2 regions of the Blautia acetigignens genome follow, and region 2 is predicted to be linked to the other one. Evidence: riboswitches for the same ligand, from Rfam matches in the RefSeq annotation. Region 2 holds a riboswitch; the other holds the start of a gene.
The links. A riboswitch is a leader RNA that binds a small molecule or an ion and turns the genes downstream of it on or off. The one in region 2 is predicted to bind cobalamin.

Region 1 (4,215 bases), on a different contig from region 2:
CCTGTGAGCTCACAGATACCAGTCTTGTGATCACCAAAGGAATCACCGGAATGGGGCCGGATCTGAATGCTCTGAAAAAAGAAATCTTAAGTGCCATTTCCCGGGAAGATTACGAAGCGGTGATTGAATGCCCTACCGTGGAGACTGCGCCGGAAGAATTTGACATGGAAGCTTATTATGAGCAGGTACATACAGAAGCAACCGATGCTTCCCTGGGAGAGAATAATGAGATCATTCCTGCTGTGACGGGCATTTCCTTTGATGTGGAAGCTGCGCAGAACCGGCTTGACCGGGCAAGAGAGGGGCTTGTGATCACCATTCCTCTTGAGATTACTTTGCCGGAGGTTTCCACGGAGGAAATTGAGGCTCTGCCTTATCTGAACCTCCTTGGAACCTATACCACTTACGGCGGCGGTACCAAGAACCGGATCACCAATCTGAAGCTTGCAGTAGAAGCATGCGATGGGGTGGAACTGCAGCCGGGACAGACTTTTTCCTACAATGATACCTTAGGTCCCAGAACAGAAGAGCGGGGCTATAAGGAAGCGACGGTAATCGTAGGCGGCGAGCACGCCCAGGATATCGGCGGCGGAATCTGCCAGGTGTCCACCACCCTGTTTATGGCGTGCCTGCAGGCGGATCTTTCCATCGTAGAACGCCATAACCATGCAGCGCGTATTGACTATGTGGATGACGGACTGGATGCAGCAGTTGTTTACGGAAGCCAGGATTTCCGCTTCCAGAACAATACCTCTTATCCCATTAAGATTTTCGCAGTCTATGACGAAGCAGAAGAGTCTGTGACCGTATCCATTTACGGTACAAAGGAGAACAACAATACTGTAGAGATCACCACCGAACACTCCGATCCCAACACCTGCAAAACCTACCGCAGCGTGTATGATGAGGCGGGAAACCTGCTCCGCACAGAAGAGGTTGGGTATAGTCAGTATAAACAGTAAAGCGATGTTGCGTATTTCCCGCACAATAATTTAAAATATATGTTAAATTGTAGTTACTGGGCACGGAGTGAACAGTAACAAATTGTAGGCTGTCAGGTAGAAAGTGCCTTGGCAGCCTATTGATTTCAGTATAATAGTCTGCTATAATGAAATGAATTGAATAAATCCGTTTTCAGTGCCTTTGCAGAAAAAAAAGCTGCTGGTTAAGAGGGAATCAGGTGCAAATCCTGAGCGATCCGGTCACTGTAAACAGGGAATGAAATCCGAAGATGCCATTGGCAATGCGTTGCTGAGAAGGCTGGATTTCGTATTGATCTGTAAGTCAGGAAACCTGCTGAATTCGTTAATGAAAGCTTCCGAGGAAAGCACTTCATTCTCATGTAGCATATATTTCGACTATGGGATATATTGATTTCTGGTGCCTGTTCCCTTATGGGAGCGGGCATTTTTTTGCATTAGAAGAGTTTTCTGGAATTTTCCGAATACTCTGAGGCAGTCTTTGATTTATTCAGGCAACAATACCAGAAGATAACCATAAAAGAATCGAGGGAGAAAAATGAAAAGAAATTCAAAACGCTTTCTGGCACTGTTTCTTTCTGTGGCAATGACCGTCACTCCGGCTGCCCTTACACAGGCAGAAAGTGAGAGTACAGGCGTACAGGTTACGGTAACTCCGGCGGAAGAAGCTGTTGTGACAGAAGCTCCGAAAGAGGAGACTGCTCCTGCACAGGAAGAGAAGGCAGAAACAACTGCTCCGGAAGAGACCACGGCACCTACAGAGACTCCGGAGCAGACAGAAACTGCTGAGGTTTCTGTTACAGAAGCGCCAGCACAGACAGAGGATGCCAAAGAAGAGACTGCTGCTCAGCCAGCAGAAGACGCAGCTGTAACAGAAGCTCCGGCTGCAGAAGAAGCTTCCGGCAATGGGATTGCCACTTATACCATGCCAGAGGATTTAAAAGAAGACGGCTCAAACATGACCATTGATAAAGCAGATGATACTGCTTACAAAATGTTCAAAATTGCAAGCTCCTCTGCAGAATTAAAGGGTGATAAAATTAAAATAACCCTGACTTCTAACGGAAAGAACTACAATAAGATTTACCTTGGACATAAAGAAGATGCTGCATCTGTGATGGATGCCAATGCAATCGCAGGAACAGAGACAGAAACCGGATATACCTTCGTTTTCGAAATTGATGCAAAGGCAGAAGCTCAGACCATTTATCTGGTTCCCCATTCTGTAAAAAATAATGCATGGTATACGACCCAGGATCTGAAGCTGAACGTTCCAGGAATGAAAGCCCCGGAACCAACTGCCACACCAGAACCAACCGCAACTCCGGAGCCAACCGCAACTCCAGAGCCTACCGCCACACCAATTCCAACCGAGACTCCGGCAGCCTCTGACAACGAGATCAAGGACGCTGGCATCAAGCTGGTAAAAGAAGACGGCAACGAATTTGCCATGTTCGTGATCACTGGTTCTACTGTAAAATTAGAGGGCGACAAATACATCGTAACCCTTTCCACAGAGAAGCAGAACTATGACATGATTTACTTCGGAAGTTCCAGCGATGCAGATAAAGAGACAAAAGCTGTCCACGGCGTAGAGAATGCAGCAGGCGGCTATACATACACTTTCGAAGTTCCTGCAAGCAAGGAGACACAGACTGTTTCTGTAGTACCTCATTCCAAGAAGAGCCAGCACTGGTATGAAAAAGGCATTCTTACCATCAGTGTTCCGGCAGTTCCAGGATACGGCCAGGAGCCAGAGGTAACACCAGAACCAACCGTAACTCCTACTCCAGGCGAGACCCCGGAGCCAACCGCTACACCGGATTCCCCAGACAACGAGATTAAGGACGCAGGTATTAAGCTGGTAAAAGAAGACGGCAACGAATTTGCCATGTTCGTGATCACTGGTTCCACTGTAAAATTAGAGGGTGACAAATATATCGTAACTCTTTCCACAGAGAAGCAGAATTATGACATGATCTACTTCGGAAGTTCCAGCGATGCAGATAAAGAGACCAAAGCCGTTCGCGGCGAAGAAAATGCTGCAGGAGGTTATACATACACTTTCGAAATCCCGGCAAGCAAGGATGTGACCACTCTTGCAGTCGTTCCGCACTCCAAAAAGAGCCAGCACTGGTATGAAAAAGGCATTCTTACCATCAGTGTTCCGGCAGTTCCAGGATATGGCGAAGAGCCAGAGGTAACACCGGAACCAACCGCTACCCCGGCTCCAAGTGAGACTCCGGCTCCGACCGCGACTCCAGAGCCAACTTCCACACCAGAGCCAACCAAGATTCCATCCGGCACATGTGACAACGGAATCTACAATGTAAATGTAACTTCCAGTTCCACCATGTTCCGCGTAGTAGACTGCACCCTCACTTCCAAAAACGGAAAAATGACCGCAGTCCTTACCTTAAGCGGTACCGGATACGATTATCTCTATGTGGGAACCAGCGAGCAGGCTGCAAAAGCAGATTCCTCCAAATGGGTTCCATATACCGTAAATGCAAACGGCAAATATACCTATGAGATTCCGGTAACATCCCTGGACAAAGGACTTGCAGTTGCTGCATTTTCCCACAGAACCCAGAGCTGGTATGACAGAACCCTGACCTTTGAGTCTGCTACCTTAAATAAGATTGGTGAGATCAAAGACGACACCCAGAAACCGGATGCCACACCAACACCAAGTGTTGCTCCAACAGGCACTCCAACCCCAACCGAAACACCGACTCCAACTCCTACACCGGATGCAAATCCTGACAAGGAGTCCAAGTACGACTCTGACCTTAGCGGCGGAACTTCCTCTGTAAACAGCTCCACCACACTGGCAGACGGAACCTACACACCAGACAGCTTCTCCTGGTCCGGCGGTACCGGTAAGGTAAGTATTTCCTGTAATAAGATTACTGTAACCGGCGGAAAAGCCTATGCAACAATTGTATTCAGCAGTGAATATTACGGATATGTAAAGGCAAACGGCAACACCTATTACGGATCCTGCGGAGGCGGTACCTCCACCTTCACCATCCCGATTGCATTAAACCAGAACAATACCATCATCGGTATGACCACCAGAATGTCTCAGGCTCATGAGATTACTTACACCATTTATGCTGCATTAAAGGGTGCAAGCGATCCGAAAAAAACAGACAAGGAAAATCCGGCAGATGAGAACAGCATGCTTTCCACAGGAAACAAGAAGCTGGATGAAAGTGCACCGGAGATCACA
Region 2 (4,215 bases):
GGCAGCGGCCAGCCCCACATCATGTGTCCCATGGAGAAGTACATCAGGACCAGAAGAAAGCCTACAGATGCGATAAGGCGCTTCTTCAGAATCGGGGTTTCGTGATCCTCCAGGGCCTTCTCCGCATCGGAGACAGACTCCTTCTGACCAGATTGGCTCTTAGAAGAGCAGCCGTACCCGGCTTGTTCAACAGCTGAAATAATGGCTGAGGCTGTGGCGGTACCTTCAACGCCCATGGAATTGGTAAGCAGGCTCACTGAGCAGGCGGTAACCCCCGGAACCTTGCTGACTGCTTTTTCTACACGGGCGCTGCAGGCTGCGCAGCTCATGCCGGTGACATTGTATTGTTCCATAATAAAATTCCTCCTTATACGGGACACGCCTTATTATATAAGCTGGATAAGGTTTTTGAACTTTTGCCCCTAACTTGATATCTGCGAATTGCTCCGCAGCAAAGCTGCTCCCGCAATTCTCGAACATTCGGAATCCGCTGATTTACTGCGTAAATCGCTACTTCCTCATGTTCGGCGGGTCCCAAGTTCAAACGCCTTATCGTGCAAGCACGAACGGCTTTTTGACCTTTTGACCCTGATACTCTCATTTATTTCATAAGCTTCTGCAGTGTTGCAACAAGCTCATCAATGGTCTCGTCCTTACCCTCCCGAATATCTCTTGCCACGCAGGTTCGGATATGGTTGGCAAGAAGCTCTTTATTAAAGGCGTTCACTGCGGCATTTACAGCGGCGGACTGGATCAGGATGTCATTGCAGTAGGCATCGTTCTCCAGCATTCCTATAATGCCCCGGATCTGGCCTTCAATACGCTTCAGACGGTTGACCAGCTTTCTTCGCTCCGCTTCGGAACGCAAGGTGTGCTTGGTGCAGCAGGAACAGACCTTCTGTGCAGGTTCCTGGCTGGAAAGGGGTTCAGTATCGGCTGCAGTGTGGCTGCAGCAGGCTTCGGATTTATGATCAGCTGTCATAGGCAGGCTCCTTTCTTATTAAACAAATGATTGGCCGGAAACTGCGAACCGGCGTTTTAACTTTCAAATACCCATTGGGGGTATCTTGCCTATGCACTTAATATATACCCCCTGAGGGTATTTGTCAAGGGCTTTTTTGTTTCATTGTGGAGTTACAGCAGGTTAAAATATATCTGTCTGAAAGTCCATTGATATAGATTGTATATTCATAAAATATCCATAATACATTCATAAAAAATACATAAAATTATGGTATCTATTAGATATCCGAGTCGAATATGTATAATGATATAACGCAAAGGTCGCATTATGAACATGATGCATAAGAGAGAATCCGGTGAGAATCCGGAACGATGCCGTCACTGTGTAAGGGAGCTGCTTCAGAGCCCACTGGGTAACCGGGAAGGGGAAGCGGTGTTGAACGAAGTCAGGAGAACTGCCTTGGCGTGGAATTGTGGGTCTGCGGTACACAGAACCTTATTCTCATAGCAATATATAGGAATGATACCAGTGTCAAAAGAGCTTTTGACGTTCATATCATTGTAATCCTGTTTGGAGGAAATGTGTTTATGAGGAAAGTGCAGCTGCAGAGTTTGCAGCTGCTTTTTTACAAAGCAGGAATCACAGAAGCTTCCTGCCGTAGAAAAAGCCCTGCCGGGCCGTGTCCTTATACATAATTCAATCCGGAAATACAGGAAAAAAGAGGAAAAAGAAATGAAAAGAAAATCTTTATTAGCACTGCTTCTTGCAGCATCCATGGCAGCAAGCATGACTGCAGCAACAGGAACTGTTGCATTTGCAGAGGAAGCAACAGAGGAGACAACTGACGAAGCAGCAGATGACGCAGACGATGCAGAAGCAGCAGATGACGCTGAGGCAGCAGATGACACTGAGACAGCAGATGATGCAGAGGCATCTGACGCAGATCAGGAGGCAGCTGATAAAGTTGCAGCACTTATCGATGCAATCTATGTTCAGGAGAGAACAGACGACACAGATGCACAGTGCAAGGAAGCTAAGGAAGCATGGGATGCTCTGACAGACGCTCAGAAAGAGCTGGTAGAGGGAGAAGAAGCAAGCCCGGAATATTTCGGACGCGATACAGGAGATGCTTCCAAGGATGATCCTCGTAACCAGGATGAGATCGGTGAGAACGAGCTTCTTGTAGTAAGCTTTGGTACTTCCTTCAACGACAGCCGTGTTGAGGATATCAAAGGAATCGAGGATGCTCTTGCAGAAGCTTTCCCGGACTGGTCTGTAAGAAGAGCATTTACCGCTCAGATCATCATCAACCATGTACAGGCAAGAGATGATGAGCACATCGACAACATGCAGCAGGCACTTGACCGTGCAGTAGCAAACGGTGTTAAGAATCTGGTTGTTCAGCCTACACACCTTATGCACGGTGCAGAGTACGATGAGATGGTAGAAGCTATCGATGAGTACAAAGATAAATTTGAGTCTGTAGCAATCGCTGAGCCAATGCTTGGTGAGGTTGGATCAGACGCTACTGCTATCAACGAAGACAAGGCTGCTGTTGCACAGGCAGTTACAGATGCAGCTGTAAAGAGCGCAGGATATGACAGCATGGAAGCTGCTGCTGAGGATGGAACCGCATTCGTATTCATGGGACACGGAACCTCTCACACAGCAAATGTTACATACAACCAGATGCAGACACAGATGGAGAAGCTTGGATTTACAAACGCATTCATCGGTACTGTAGAGGGTGAGCCGGAAGATACCGCTTGCGATGTTGTAATCGACAAAGTAAAAGATGCAGGCTTCAAGAAGGTTGTTCTTCGTCCGCTTATGGTTGTTGCAGGTGACCATGCAAACAACGATATGGCCGGTGACGATGAGGATTCCTGGAAGAGCATGTTCGAGGCTTCCGGAGAGTTCGATGAGATCGATTGCCAGATCGAAGGACTTGGAAGAATTGATGCAGTTGAGCAGCTTTATGTAGAGCATACTCAGGAAGCAATTGATTCTATTGCAAAATAATCTGTTGATGTTTTATTTTCAATTCATCAAAAAGTAAGGAGAAAAGTTATTATGAAACGTTCATTAGTCATTTTATTATCAGCAGTAAGTATTTCCACTATGACAGCAGGAAGTGTTGCACCTGTATGGGCTGAAGCGGCACAGACAGAAGCTGCCAAAGCAGAGGACACCGCAGAAGCTGAGCTTGAAGACGGCGTATACGGTGTGGAATTTGACACAGACAGCGGCATGTTCCATGTAAATGAGGCATGCAATGGAAGAGCAGTTCTTACAGTGAAGGATGGCAAAATGACCGTTCATATTACACTTGTCTCCAAGAATATCGTAAATCTTTTCCTTGGAACAGCTGAGGACGCACAGAAGGATGGAGCTGAACTGATCCAGCCTACTACAGATACTGTTACCTACAGTGACGGAATGTCAGAGGAGGTTTACGGCTTCAATGTTCCGGTTGAGAAGCTGGACGAAGAGTTTGACCTTGCCATCCTTGGCAAAAAGGGTAAATGGTATGATCATAAGGTCAGCGTAAAAGATGCAAAAGAGCAGACTGAGGAAGAGAAAAACGCAGTAGTGATCGGTGAGGATGACAGCGAGACAGCAGATGCTGAAGCAAAAGAAGCAGAGGATTCCAAAAACTGATTTTCACAGCTAACAAGTAAACCCTTACAATATTTCTTATAAAAAGACAGGCCCCGGGCAATATCATTTCTGTTAAATGATATTGATTCCGGGAAGCCTGTCTTTTTATATATCTGTTTTAATTTTCTTTTCCCTCTCCTGCAAAGTATTCCTTTGTCAGTCTTACAACTGTTCCGGAGAGCAGGAATAATGCAATCAGGTTGGGGATTGCCATAAGACCGTTAAAGGTTTCGGCAATATTCCACATCAATCCAAGATTTGCAGTGGCACCAAGGATAGCAACCAGAGCATAGACAACCATAAATGGTTTGATTACTTTTTCGGAAAACAGGAATTCGATACAGCGTGCACCGTAAAGGCCCCATCCAAGTGCTGTGGAAAAAGCGAAGCAGCACATTGCAACTGCAGTGAAAATGGATACCCAGTTTCCATATGTAGAAGTAAATCCAAGGATGGTCAGCTCAGCACCTGCGGCTTCTCCGTAAGTGATGGGAACGCCGCTGCACAGAATAACAAGTGCAGTCAGAGTACAGATGACGATGGTATCTGTAAATACTTCAAAAATTCCGAACATACCTTGCTTTACCGGC

Region 1: linked by a shared signal. The riboswitch ahead of OCV70_RS06795 (MSCRAMM family adhesin) and the one ahead of OCV70_RS15185 (sirohydrochlorin cobaltochelatase) in region 2 are both predicted to bind cobalamin.

The regions. Positions count from the first base shown of each region.
Region 1 covers NZ_JAOQJM010000004.1:54,968-59,182, reverse strand. Annotated here, with positions in the region: gene OCV70_RS06800 (VanW family protein) at 1-962, shown strand, start outside; cobalamin riboswitch at 1,119-1,315, shown strand; gene OCV70_RS06795 (MSCRAMM family adhesin) at 1,519-4,215, shown strand, end outside.
Region 2 covers NZ_JAOQJM010000015.1:37,351-41,565, forward strand. Annotated here, with positions in the region: gene OCV70_RS15175 (heavy metal translocating P-type ATPase) at 1-353, opposite strand, end outside; gene OCV70_RS15180 (metal-sensing transcriptional repressor) at 602-982, opposite strand; cobalamin riboswitch at 1,265-1,440, shown strand; gene OCV70_RS15185 (sirohydrochlorin cobaltochelatase) at 1,697-2,986, shown strand; gene OCV70_RS15190 (hypothetical protein) at 3,038-3,625, shown strand; gene OCV70_RS15195 (alanine/glycine:cation symporter family protein) at 3,744-4,215, opposite strand, start outside.